Regions from separate parts of the Psychrobacillus sp. 05T411 genome, predicted to be linked through region 1. Evidence: riboswitches for the same ligand, from Rfam matches in the RefSeq annotation. Region 1 holds a riboswitch; each other region holds the start of a gene.
What was found. Region 1 has a riboswitch for S-adenosylmethionine ahead of AC1DFT_RS13125 (MetQ/NlpA family ABC transporter substrate-binding protein). Riboswitches for the same ligand answer to the same signal wherever they lie in the genome.

Region 1 (3,430 bases):
TGGCTGTCTCGAAAGTATTACTTTTGGACAGCCTTTTTGTTGACCTCAGAGTGGTTTTCACTCGTTCTCCTTAACCCACAACTTTGACGTGGATATGCGCAACATTTTTAAAAATTGATTAACAATCATCGGCGTCTCACTTCAAGTAAAGAGCTATTTTAAAAATTGGTTGCTTTCGCCGGCAATTTAATTGCTCTCGTGTTGATTTGGTTGCTTTCAAACAAGAATTAGTTGCTTTCAATGATTGGTTTGTTGCCCTATGCCATTTACTGGATCCTAGCATGTGTTAAACTGGAAAATACTTTGTTTTTTAGCGGGTCTGCATTGGTAAGCAAGTAATTTACGACACATTATCCCTATTTCACGTACCAAATAAAAAAGGGATCCTCCAAAAAATCATCTTGGAATCACCCTCTTTCTTATTTCTCGATTCTTCTTGGTTCAGTTGCATTAGCCTCCACTGGATAAAATTGATTGGCCCCTGTTTCTGGATCAAACTTACGATGGAATTCCATACCAGCAACTTCTGCTAGTACTAGGTCCACTGTTATAACCGGGTTTTCACCTTTGATAAAATGACCTCCAAAAACGTTGCCATTTTGGTCACAGATTGACCCGTGAAAATGCGTTTCGTACGCTCCTTCTCTTTTACAAACTACTCCAGTGCCTTGCAAAAATTCAATTGGACCTTCTTTTCTAATCAAATCATTATAGCCAACTCCAATAATAGATGTTTCATTCGGTACTAAATAGACAAATCCACTTCGCTGAAAACTACCAAAACAACTGATAATCGTTGCGTATTCAATATTGTTTTCCGCACACAATTGTTCGATCCCTTCTAGTAAATCTGTTCCGTATACTAATCTAGCCGCTATTGTTTTCCCAAGCTGCCCGGTTGCATAATTGATCCTTACTACTGGCATTTTTTCATCATCCTTGTATGTTTATTTATTGTTAATAACTTTAATGTATACAGGCAGAATATTTCAACTAGAAAAAATAGGTTGACTTCAGTAAGTTGATGTAGTAAATTATATTGCATGGAACTTCTGAATAATTTAATAGTTTTATCTCTTATCAAGAGTAGCTGAGGGACTGGCCCGTTGAAGCTCGGCAACCATCTACATTTTCGAATGTTAGAAAGGTGCTAAATCCTGCAAAACATGTTGTTTTGGAAGATAAGAGAGGACCGATTGTATTTTTGTGCCTCTCTTTCTTTTGGAAGAGAGGCTTTTATATTAATTCTAATTTCCTGATGATTATTTAGGAGGAATTTACAATGAAAAAATTTGGATTATTTTTATCAGGCGTACTATTAACTGGGCTACTCGCTGCATGTGGTGATGACTCTAGTAGTGGAGATAAAGCGTTAGATACGAAAAAATTAGTGGTTGGTGTAACAGCCGGTCCGCATGAACAAATCGTTGAAGTGGCAAAAGAAGTAGCTGCCAAAGATGGGCTAGAAATCGTTATCAAACCATTTTCCGATTACATCCTTCCAAACACAGCATTATCTGAAGGCGATCTAGATGCAAACAGCTACCAACATGGTCCATTTTTGGATACGTTTAACGATGATCACGGTACAGACTTAGTCCCTGTAGGAAAAACTATTTTAAACCCTATGGGCGTGTACTCGGATAAATATAAATCGATTGATGAAATACCAGACGGTGCCACTTTTGCTTTACCGAATGACCCTACAAATGGCGCACGCGCTTTATACATTTTAGAAGAAAATGGGATTATCAAAATTAAAGAAGATAAAAGAGAAACTGCTTCTATATATGACATTGAAGAAAACCCAAAAAATCTAGAGTTTATTGAGCTAGAAGCTGCACAAATTCCAAAGCAATTAAGTGAAGTAGACGTTGCAGCTATCAATACAAATTTCGCACTTGCTGCTGGGATGAATCCAAAAGGAGATTCTATTTTACTAGAGTCATCAAACTCACCTTATGTAAACTATATTGTTGTTCGTGCTGAAAATGAAAATGACCCAACGATTCAAAAATTTGTGAAAGCTTATCAATCAGAAGAAGTAAGACAATTCATTGAAGAAGAGTTTCAAGGTTCTGTATTACCTAGCTGGGATGAGTAAAGATTTTGGAAACGTTGCCGATTTCGGTAACGTTTTCTTTAGAAAGGAAGTAAAGAAATGATCGTACTCGAAAATATTTCAAAAGAATTCAATAGTAAAAGTGGAAAAGTAAAAGCAGTAAATAATGTGAACATTCATGTGAAAAAAGGGGAAATTCACGGTGTTATCGGTTATAGTGGCGCTGGGAAAAGTACACTCATTCGCTGTGTCAATTTACTGGAAAGACCAACAGAAGGAAAAGTATATATAAATGGAGTAGAAACCACTTCCCTTCCCCTTCCGAAATTACGACAAGCTCGCAACAAAATCGGCATGATCTTCCAAGGATTCAACCTCTTAAAAACGGCTACCGTGTACGACAATATTGCGATTCCGTTAAAGCTTCTTGGCTATAATAAAGAMGAAGTACAAAAAAGAGCCGAACAGTATTTGGAGATCGTTGGATTAGCAGACAAACACAAAAGCTATCCAAGTCAACTATCCGGTGGACAAAAGCAACGTGTTGCTATTGCAAGAGCACTTGCACAAGAACCGGAAGTATTATTAAGCGATGAAGCAACAAGTGCACTTGATCCTGAAACAACAGATTCTATTTTAGACCTTCTATTAAAAATAAATAGAGATTTAGGAATTACGATATTGCTCATTACACACGAGATGAATGTTATACAAAAAATTTGTGATCATGTATATGTCATGGAAAACGGGCATGTCGTAGAACAAAATAATGCCATTCAACTATTTACCAAACCTACACATCCTACAACGAAAAAGTTTTTAAATACAATTAGTCAGCGTAATCTATCCCCTGCTTTAATTTCACAACTACATGTGACGGGTAGCGTGACGCGTTTAACATTTGTTGGGGAAAGTGCCGGTAAGCCGCTACTTGCTGAAGTAAGTCAAAAGTTTAATGTGCAACCAAATATTTTAACAGCCAATATTATTGAATTGAAAAATGGCATCATTGGCAACATCGTTATTCATTTAACGGGAGAAAAAGATCAAATAAATGCTGCGTTAACATTTTTAGAGGAACATGGCGTTGGTATTGAGAACTTGGAGGGACAATCATGAGTAGATTCGAGACATTTACAGATCAATGGCTACCCGTTATCGGTAAGTCGGTTGTTGAAACGTTTCAGATGGTTGGAATTTCCTTGTTTTTCGCTGTATTAATAGGGATTCCACTTGGAATTTTAATCGTATTAACAAGACCTGGACAGGCTTTGGAAAATAAGTTTTTATATCAAATTAGTAACTTAGTGATCAATATCCTTCGTTCTATCCCATTTATCATTTTACTATTTTTTATTCTACCATTTA
Region 2 (3,430 bases), on a different contig from region 1:
CCAATTGTTCGAATCATCCTAAAACCCCCTTGCAGCATTTATTATCTCATAATCAATTCTATGTATTCAAAAGTATGCCGTTTTTTTTAAAGAAAAATGTAAAATGCCAAGGGGAAATGAATAATCCTTGGCATTTTAATATTATTTCTTTTTAATTTTCATCAGTTTTGCTTCTTTTTTTAACCCCATCATTAAAGAGGCAATCATGAGAAGCATGACGAAAGAAAATGGTAAAGCAGCAATAATGATTGTATTTTGTAAAGCTGTGAGACCATTAACAGACAGCAAAACGATAGCAATGACTGACAAGGTGATTCCCCAAACAAGTTTCACTTTATTTGGTGGGGTTAATGAACCATTAGTTGATAGCATACCGAGAACAAAAGTTGCGGAATCGGCCGATGTGATGAAAAAGCATGCAATAAGTATCACGGCAAAAACCGATATAATGGTCGCCATTGGCATTGCATGAAACATTTCAAATATAGTCAACTCAGTAGATGCTTTCGCTAAATCGGCAATACCTTCTTTTTGCATATTGATAGCAGTGGAACCGAATGCAGAAAACCAAATTGCTCCAAGTAACGTAGGTGCAACCAATACGGCAGTAACGAACTCTTTAATCGTTCTTCCTTTTGAGACACGAGCTATAAACATACTGACAAATGGTGCCCATGAAATCCACCAAGCCCAATAAAAGATGGTCCAAGCTTCGAGCCATTCGCGATTAGTCGCGCTGAGTGGTGCTGTACGGAAACTCATTTGAACAATATTGGATAAATATCCTCCAAAAGAGTCCGTGAACATATCAAAAATGAGTAATGTAGGACCTAGGATAATAACAAAACCAAGTATTGCTAGTGCTAATACTAAATTTGTATTCGATAAATATTTAATTCCTTTACTTAAACCGGACCATGCAGAAGCAAGGAATAGGACCGTTACGATAGCGATAATAATTACTTGAGTAAAGATACCAATCGTCCACCCGAAAAGATAGTTTAAACCTGCATTAATTTGAACGGCACCGAAGCCGAGTGAAGTAGCCACACCAAAAGCAGTAGCAAAAATAGCAAGGACGTCGACCAGTATGCCCAATGGTCCTTCCATCTTCTTACCGAAAATTGGTTTTAATGTTGCTGATATTAACCCAGGTTCATCTTTACGGAACTGAAAGAAGGCAAGGGATAAACCTACAACTCCATACATAGCCCACACGTGAAATCCCCAATGGAAGAAAGTATAGCGTAGAGCCTCTTTAAAAGCTGCAGCTGTGTTTGGTTCCGCTGTTGCTGGATCGATTGCATAATGCGATAAAGGCTCGGCAGCACCATAAAAAACGAGTCCAATACCCATTCCAGCAGAAAACAGCATAGAAATCCATGTGACTGTTGAAAACTGTGGACGATCTGTGTCTTTTCCTAACCGGATCTTTCCGTATGGACTGAAGATAAAAAATATACTAAGTGCTAACATGAATGTCATTAGTAGCATGTAGTACCAACCAAAGGAAGATGCAACAAAGCTTTTGATGGCTGTGGTGATTTCCTCAAAGTTTTCGGGCCAAATTGCTCCATATCCAGCAGCTAAAATGATTAAGCTCATAGTGATATAAAATGTAATAGATAGTTTTTTCATACTTCCCCCTCGTAGAATGAATAATTTAAATGGTTTACTATACTAATAAAACACTGTGAAATCAAATGATATCAAGGGTTCCGTTTCTTCAAAATCATACCCGAAATAAGAGGATTTGAAACAATTAAAGGCAACTAAATAAAAAGATTATTCGAAAATTAGTATTGACAGAATAAACTAAATAATGTAAGGTAATAGTCAATCAAATAAAACAACTTTCTTATCAAGAGAGGAGGAGGGACTGGCCCTACGATACCTCAGCAACAGGCTTTTTGTACTGTGCTAATTCCAGAAGCGTTTTATGCTTGAAGATAAGAAGAGAAAAATCACTGGTGACGTGTAAACCTCTTCTTGTTTCTAAGAAGGGGTTTTATTTGATTTCCAATTCAAATTTAGGGAGGAAGAAATCATTATGACAACTAAAACAGCAATTGCAGCACCATTCAGAGCGGATCACGTAGGGAGTTTATTAAGACCTGAAAGTTTACTTCATGCAAGAAAAGACTTTAAAGCAGGGGCTATTACGAAAGAACAATTAAAAGAAATAGAAACAATAGAAATTAAACGCATTGTCGACAAACAAATTGAAGTTGGATTGGAACTTGTAACAGACGGTGAATTCAGACGTGGCTGGTGGCATCTAGACTTTTTAGAGCATCTAAATGGATTTGAAGGGTATGTACCGGAAAAAGGATATCAATTCGAAGGGGTAGAAACAGACAAGTACGAAGTGCGCAATATCGGCAAAATCTCGTTCAACCCAGACCATCCATTTATCCAAGACTTTATCGAGTTTAACAAAATCGTAGATGGTCGCGCAGTTGCAAAACAAACGATTCCAAGTCCAAACCAGTTATTCCACCCGGGTATACGTGATGAAAGTATTTACCCGGACGTAGAAGAGTTCGCAAAAGATATTATTAAAGCTTACCAAGACGCTATTCAAGCATTTTACGATGCAGGGGTAAGATATTTACAAATAGATGATGTATATATTGCGGGTCTATCCTCACCAGATCTTCCTTATAAAGAAGGAGAAAGAGAGTTTTTAATCGACCTTGCACTTCGTGTAATGAACGGAGCATTGGAAAACAAACCAGCTGATTTAGTAGTGACGACTCATCTATGCCGGGGAAATTACCAATCGACTTGGGCATTCGGGGGAAGTTACGCACTAATCGCTCCAACGTTTTTCGCAAAAGAAAAAGTAGATGGATTCTTCTTAGAGTATGATGACGATCGATCAGGCGACTTCAAGCCACTTGAACATATTKCAAACGGCGGAGCAAAAGTGGTTCTAGGTGTTTTCACATCGAAAAATGGAGAACTAGAAAATAAAGAAAATATTATCGCACGTGTCAAAGAAGCATCTGAGTATGTGCCACTGGATCAATTAAGTATTAGCCCACAATGTGGCTTTGCTTCTACACATCATGGTAATAAGTTAACAGAAGAGCAACAGTGGGAAAAACTAAAATACATCGTAGACATTTCAAAAGAAATTTGGGGTTAATGAAGGGCAACACCTCGTTATTAGCCAATTACCCATTTGTAAGGCTAGAACGAGTAAATATAAAATACTTTCTTTCCTAAAGGTCTCATTTGATCGAGTAGGAAAGAAAGTTGAAAATTGCAAGACAACACCACACACATGAACATAGGAAGTATGAAAAGAGCGCAATCTTATGAGGCGTTCTTTTTTATATTAAGCGCAATCTTGAGATAGTGCGTCGCAAGCAAACGTAATAAATCCAATAAATGCCTAAGGGCAACTAATCGGGTATTGAAAGCA
Region 3 (3,430 bases), on a different contig from region 1:
GATGGAAGTCCGGTACGTGCAGTAATACGTCCATTATGAGAAAATCCTTCTATTAGCAATGCTAGCTGATAGAAGGATTTTTTTGTGAATTTGACGAAATGGAAAACTATTGCGGATTTCTAATGGAATAGGGAAAGAATAGTGAGGTAAATCATACCGCATATTTTATATAATGATTATACTAGAGGTAGTGAATAATACCGGATTTAAGACAAGGAGTGAGCATTTTGAAAAAAGTAATTGTGATTGGCGGAGGAATTACAGGACTTTCTGCTATGCACTATTTGCAAAAGCTTAAAATAGAAAAAGCCTTAGATATAGAGTTAGTTTTAGTGGAATCGAATGATTATTTAGGGGGAAAAATTCATTCTGTCCGTAATGGAGAGTTTATCATGGAAACCGGAGCAGACTCCATTGTTGCACGCAATGCAGGAGTTTTGCCTTTAGTCGAAGAGTTAAATTTACAAGACGAACTTGTCTATAATGCAACAGGTATTTCTTATATATATACGAATAATGAGTTGCACGCCATCCCTGCGGATACGGTATTTGGTATACCAACGAGTGAGGAATCGTTAGAAAGTAGCACATTAGTTTCTGAAGAAGGTAAAGAAGAGGCGTTGAAAGATTTTGAGTTGCCTAATGAAAGCTTTACAAAAGATAGCTCGATTGGATCTTTTTTAGAGCATTTCTTAGGTAAAGAGTTAGTGGAAAAACAAATAGCACCTGTCCTATCAGGTGTATATTCTGGAAATCTAGATAAGCTAACACTGGCTTCCACATTACCTTATTTAGTAGATTATAAAGATGAATACGGTAGCATTATCAAAGGTTTAGAAGCGAATAAAGAAAAATTCCAAAGTGCTTCCAATAAAAAGTTTATTTCTTTTAAAAATGGCCTTTCTGCATTAATAGATCGCTTAGAAAAAGAGCTAAGCGATGCTACTATTTTAAAAGGAGTACACACAACGAAAGTTGCGAAAAATGAAGATAGATATGAGGTTTCCTTTTCTAATCATGAGTCAATCGAAGCAGATTACGTTATATTAACAACTCCACATAATGTGGCACAAAGTCTATTGCAAGACGAAGAATTGGACGCTGATTTTAATAAACTAAAAAATTCATCTCTCATTAGTATTTATCTCGGGTTTGACATTCCGGATGAACAGCTTCCTGCTGAAGGTACCGGCTTTATCGTTTCCGAAAATAGCGATGTGAAATGCAATGCGTGTACATGGACAAGTCGCAAGTGGAAGCATACATCTGAAAATAGCCATTTGCTTGTTCGTATGTTCTACAAAAGCACAAATCCTGCATTTGAAAAGATGAAAGATATGCGTGAGGAAGAGTTAGTTCAAGTCGCTTTACAAGATATCGAAAAGAGCTTGAAATTAACTGGGAAGCCTCAAGTTGTCGAAGTGACCAAATGGAATGATTTAATGCCAAATTATCACTTAGAGCATGGACAAGCGGTTCAATCTTTGAAGGAGAAAATGGCAGTTGTGATGCCTAATGTGGTACTGGCTGGATGTTCGTATTATGGGGTTGGCATCGGTGCTTGTATTCAAAATGGGAAAGATACAGCAGCGTTAATTGGTGCAAGAATTTAATTTTAGATGATATTGTAGGGCCAAAATTCAATTTTGGTCCTATTTTTATTGGCATAAATCGATAAATCGCCAGTTAAATATAAAGAAAATTCTAAAATGTACTTGACGCTTTAGTTTATTAAAGGTACGATATGTCTAACTAAAAAACTGAATATTTAATTCTTATCAAGAGAAGCTGAGGGACTGGCCCTGTGAAGCTTCAGCAACCTGCCGTTTAGGTCAGGTGCTAAATCCAGCAGACATATAATAGTCTGAAAGATGAGAAGGGACGAATTATTATACTCGTAAAGCCTTCTTTTTAAAAGTGGGCTTTTTTTTATTGTAGAGAGGATGGGTGCGAGTGGGATTGTTAGATAAACTACAAACAAGTGTGTTAACGGCAGATGGAGCAATGGGGACGCTGCTATATTCTTATGGAATTGACTATTGCAATGAGGAACTAAACATCGAAAGACCAGAAATTATCGAGAAGATCCACCAGGACTATATCACAGCAGGTGCAGATATTATCCAAACGAATACATACGGCGCAAATGCGATTAAATTGGCCAGATACGGCTTAGAAAATAAAGTGAAGGAAATCAATGAAGCGGCAATTCAAATCGCTAAACGAGCTGCTGCACCGGGTAGACAGTTTGTGCTAGGAACAATAGGGGGAATACGGGGCATTCGTAAAAGTGATGCAACGTTAGCCGAAATTATTCAAATGGTTGATGGGCAAGCGAGTCACTTGCTTACTGGCAATCCGGATGGACTATTACTCGAAACGTATTATGATTTTGAAGAATTATCTGCAACAGTTACTCATTTAAGAAAGTTGACGGACACACCAATCATAGCGCAAGTATCCATGCATGAGCCAGGCATATTGCAAAATGGTTTATCACTGAATGACGCATTACAACAACTTGATGTATTAGGTGCAGACGTTGTTGGAGTCAATTGCCGTCTAGGTCCTTTCCATACCATACAAGCACTAGAGGGAGTTACACTTCCGAAAAATGCGTTCCTTTCAGCTTTTCCGAATGCAAGTTTACTGGATATGGAGGATGGTCGCATAGTGTACGAATCAGAGGCCGATTATTTTGGTCGTGCAGCATTGCTTCTCCGTGAAGAAGGCGTTCGATTGATAGGTGGATGTTGTGGAACGACTCCAAAGCATATCGAAGCTGCGAAAAAAAGAATTGGCCAATTACCCCCATTAAAAGCGAAAGTTGTTGCTCCTAAAAAGCCGATTATCATTCGTGAAGCAGAGCCAAATATCAACGAGGCTCTTCATGAAAAAGCACAAAAAGAACGGACTATAATTGTAGAACTAGACACACCGCGACACCTAGATACGACAACATTTATGGAAGGTGCAAGTAAACTCTACGATGCTGGTGTTGATGCTGTGACAATGGCGGATAATTCACTTGCTTCCCCTCGCATTAGCAATATGGCGATGGGATCTATGTTAAAGCTACAAAATAATATTCGACCGCTTGCACATATTACTTGTCGCGATCGCAATCTTATTGGCCTCCAATCGCATTTAATGGGGCTGGATGCGCTTGGTATTCATGACATCTTAGCGGTAACAGGTGACCCAACAAAAATTGGTGACTTCCCGGGTGCTACAAGTGTTTATGACGTTTCAAGTTTGGAATTAATTCAATTAATTAAGCAATTAAACGAAGGTATTTCATTCTCAGGGAAATCGCTTCGAAAGAAGGCAAACTTCTCTATAGCAGCGGCTTTTAATCCAAATGTTCGAGTCTTAGACCGTGCTGTAAAACGATTAGAGAAGAAAATCGAATGTGGTGCCGATTATTTCA
Region 4 (3,430 bases), on a different contig from region 1:
GAAGGCAAGGCCTCCGCCAATCGCACCAGCTGGATGTCCATGTACCCCGCCCCCGGCATTGATAATGCTATCAATTCCATAGTCTTGCATTAATAGAGGTACTAAACTAGGGTGAATACCTGCAGAAGGAACTGGGAAAGTTTGTTTTACAGTACTTGCTTTTGTTAGCTCTTCTCCTAAAGAAAGAGCTGCTTTTTTCTCAAGTGCTACACTACCGTAAGGAGAAGGGAATAATGAAAAATCAGCCCCGGCATAGCGTGTTAGTTTGCCAAGTAAAAGAGATGTTGCAACTCCGTAAAATGGGGAAGAAGTGAAAGCACCACTATATGCGGGATGTGCCATAAATGGTAGTTGAATCTCATCGTCTTCTACAAGTTCTTGAAGTACGTCCAGCCCGTATGCATGAACGTTTAGTAGTAAAGCATCTGCTCCAAGTTCTTTCGCTATTTTCGCCTTTTCACGTAGCTGTGAGGTCCGTCCAGATAAATTCACTGCATAAAGCGTTCGATGTCCTGTTTCTTCATACACTTGATCTAACACTTCTTTGGCAGTTGTAATTCGCTTCTCAAAAGGTGTCAATGGATTGTCGAAAAGGATCTCATCGTCTTTTACTAAATCGACTCCTCCAAGTGCCTGATGTCGAAGCTGTTCTGCTAGATAGTTGATATCTCGTCCAATGACGCCTTTGAATATACTCATGATGAGTGGTCGATCATGTACATTTAACAAGTTTCTTATATGCTCGATACCAAATCTTGGCCCAGGAAACTGAGCTAAAAGTTCTGGTGAAAATTCTAAGTCTAATAGTTTTACTTCACCGTCTAATGATAACTTGCCAAAAACGGTCGTTAAAATGGCAGGCAAATCAGCGGAAAAGTTAGCACTAGGATACGCTATTTTTATCTCTGCTCTAATTTGTTCTGGTTTAGATGGATGTAGTACATTTTCAAACTCCGTAATCGATACAACATTCCCTTTATGCTGTTTTAATTGTTGTTGTTCCAATAATGGTAAATCCGTCCACGAACCAATCGTTAAACCTAAAGCAATGCCCTCTGCTTTTTTTTCAAATGATCCTGGATTCCCATACAATTGATAAACAGAAGTTACTCCACTCATGATTTCAATCTCCTTTAAAGTCAAATTCCCTATAAATAAAAAAACCTCTTCAAATAAGAAGAGGTTAAACGTTTAACGACTTCTTATTTCTCAGTCGATCGACTGCAAGAATTAGCACCGTATCCATTGGTTGGACCGGTTGCCGGGTATCATAGGGCTCGTCCCTCCACCTGCTCTAAATAAGAAAAAATATTAAATTAAGATTTCAGTTAATTGTCAAAGTAATAATGATTATTTCATGCAATCGAAGTAATGTCAATATAGTATTTAGATTTTTTATAAAATTAAAAAAGCCGGTTGACATTTCTTTTTCAAATATGCTAGGATTCTAATCAAATAACATTACGTAAAAAATAATAGCACTCTTATCAAGAGCAGGCAGAGGGTAATGGCCCGATGAAGCCCAGCAACCGACCGTAATACCGTTGTGAGACGGGGCGCTTTTTGCGCCGAGATAACAATCTCTTAAGGCACGGTGCTAATTCCATCAGAAAGGAAACTTTCTGAAAGATAAGAGGCGAGAAATCTCTTATTCTACGCCTCTTTCTTTGGAAAGAGGTTTTTATTTTGTGAAGAAAGGTAGAGAAAAATGACAATTGCAACGAAGAAACAATATGAATCTTTAACAGAAGAGCAGGCAATCGTATATGTCAAACAACAAGGTCTATTTTCAAATGAATTGGAATTAGAGTGTAGTGAAATTGGTGATGGTAATTTAAACTATGTTTTTCGCATTCGGGATCCTAAAAGCGGAAAAGGAATCATTATAAAACAAGCATTACCGTATGCAAAAGTAGTTGGTGAAAGTTGGCCACTAACATTAAAGCGTGCACAAATTGAAGCCAATGCATTAAAAAAACACGGGCAATTTGCGGCAGGGCTAGTACCTGAAGTATATGTAATGGATGAAGACTTGGCGATTACAGTGATGGAAGACTTATCCCATTTGACTATTGCAAGAGAAGGATTGATCCGTTTGGAATCCTATCCGAAGTTAGCGACTGATATTGGGGAATATCTTGCACAAACCTTATTTCATACGTCTGATTTTGCATTACATCCTTTTGAAAAAAAGAAACTAGTTTCAGAGTTTTCCAATCCCGAGCTATGTAAAATTACAGAAGATCTAATTTTCACGGATCCATTTTTTGATCTTGAAACAAATGATTTTGAACCTTCGTTGCGAGTAGATGTAGAAGCTATTTGGAGTAATGAGCTTTTAAAATTGGAAGTCGCGAAATTGAAGAAAAGCTTTTTAACCGAAGCGGAAGCATTACTCCATGGAGATTTGCATACAGGGAGTATTTTTGCGAGTGAAACCGAAACGAAAGTAATTGATCCGGAGTTTGCTTTTTATGGACCAATTGGCTTTGATGTTGGACTATTTCTAGCTAACCTAATCTTTCAAACGATTACAAGAGAAGGGGAGGAGCGAGTTGTAATCCTTCACCATATCGAAAAGACATGGGAAGTATTTTCGTCTAAGTTTTCGGAACTTTGGCAAAAAGAGGCGGTTGAATCATATAAAGATACGCAAGGATTTGAAGCATATGTACTGGATAAAGTGTTCCAAGATACACTGGGCTTTGCTGGTTGCGAATTAATTCGACGTACAATCGGTTTAGCGCATGTGAAAGACTTGGATGGAATCGTAGACGACGCACAAAGAATTTTGGCGAAGAAACAAGCTTTACATTTAGGAGAATTATTTATCTTAAAGCGTAAAGAAATTAGTTCAATCCAGGCAGTAATCGACTTACTAGAGGAGTTGCAAAAATGAGTATTCCGTTATCAATCAAATGGAACAACCAGCGGCTCGAAATACTGGACCAACAGAAACTACCACTTGAGGTGGAATATGTAACACTGGAAACACTGGAAGATGTGTATGATGCCATCATTACGTTAAAAGTACGTGGAGCTCCGGCAATCGGCATTACTGCTTCCTATGGGTTAGCAGCAGCGGCACAGTATTACGAAACAAATTCTTTAGAAGAATTCCATCAATTATTAAGTAAAGATACGCTATATTTAGCAGAATCTAGACCAACAGCCGTCAATTTAGTGTGGGCTTTAGAGCGTTTACGTGGTGCAGTAGAGCAGGCAGAAACTGTGCAAGAAGCGAAGAAGCAGTTGTTAGAAGAAGCGGATAATATATACGAGGAGGATGAGGCATCTTGCCGTGCTATTGGTGAATATGCTTTATCTTTACTTGAAGACTATACAAAAGTCATGACTATTTGTAACGCTGGCACCATTGCCACTGCCAAATATGGGACTGCATTAGCACCATTCCATTTAGGCAGTGAAA

Region 2: it holds a riboswitch for S-adenosylmethionine, as region 1 does, so the genes downstream of both, AC1DFT_RS15740 (5-methyltetrahydropteroyltriglutamate--homocysteine S-methyltransferase) here and AC1DFT_RS13125 (MetQ/NlpA family ABC transporter substrate-binding protein) in region 1, are expected to answer to the same signal.
Region 3: it holds a riboswitch for S-adenosylmethionine, as region 1 does, so the genes downstream of both, AC1DFT_RS04385 (bifunctional homocysteine S-methyltransferase/methylenetetrahydrofolate reductase) here and AC1DFT_RS13125 (MetQ/NlpA family ABC transporter substrate-binding protein) in region 1, are expected to answer to the same signal.
Region 4: it holds a riboswitch for S-adenosylmethionine, as region 1 does, so the genes downstream of both, mtnK (S-methyl-5-thioribose kinase) here and AC1DFT_RS13125 (MetQ/NlpA family ABC transporter substrate-binding protein) in region 1, are expected to answer to the same signal.

What each region holds. Positions count from the first base shown of each region.
Region 1 covers NZ_JBFTLO010000015.1:21,317-24,746, forward strand. The annotation lists gene AC1DFT_RS13120 (PPC domain-containing DNA-binding protein) at 420-926, opposite strand; SAM riboswitch class I at 1,075-1,188, shown strand; gene AC1DFT_RS13125 (MetQ/NlpA family ABC transporter substrate-binding protein) at 1,283-2,104, shown strand; gene AC1DFT_RS13130 (methionine ABC transporter ATP-binding protein) at 2,162-3,181, shown strand; gene AC1DFT_RS13135 (methionine ABC transporter permease) at 3,178-3,430, shown strand, end outside.
Region 2 covers NZ_JBFTLO010000023.1:30,948-34,377, forward strand. The annotation lists gene corA (magnesium/cobalt transporter CorA) at 1-17, opposite strand, end outside; gene AC1DFT_RS15735 (BCCT family transporter) at 142-1,638, opposite strand; SAM riboswitch class I at 1,856-1,956, shown strand; gene AC1DFT_RS15740 (5-methyltetrahydropteroyltriglutamate--homocysteine S-methyltransferase) at 2,051-3,151, shown strand.
Region 3 covers NZ_JBFTLO010000004.1:37,708-41,137, reverse strand. The annotation lists gene kynB (arylformamidase) at 1-39, shown strand, start outside; gene AC1DFT_RS04390 (protoporphyrinogen oxidase) at 228-1,613, shown strand; SAM riboswitch class I at 1,773-1,878, shown strand; gene AC1DFT_RS04385 (bifunctional homocysteine S-methyltransferase/methylenetetrahydrofolate reductase) at 1,954-3,430, shown strand, end outside.
Region 4 covers NZ_JBFTLO010000038.1:6,656-10,085, reverse strand. The annotation lists gene AC1DFT_RS18875 (2,3-diketo-5-methylthiopentyl-1-phosphate enolase) at 1-1,119, opposite strand, end outside; SAM riboswitch class I at 1,200-1,305, opposite strand; SAM riboswitch class I at 1,482-1,636, shown strand; gene mtnK (S-methyl-5-thioribose kinase) at 1,709-2,899, shown strand; gene mtnA (S-methyl-5-thioribose-1-phosphate isomerase) at 2,896-3,430, shown strand, end outside.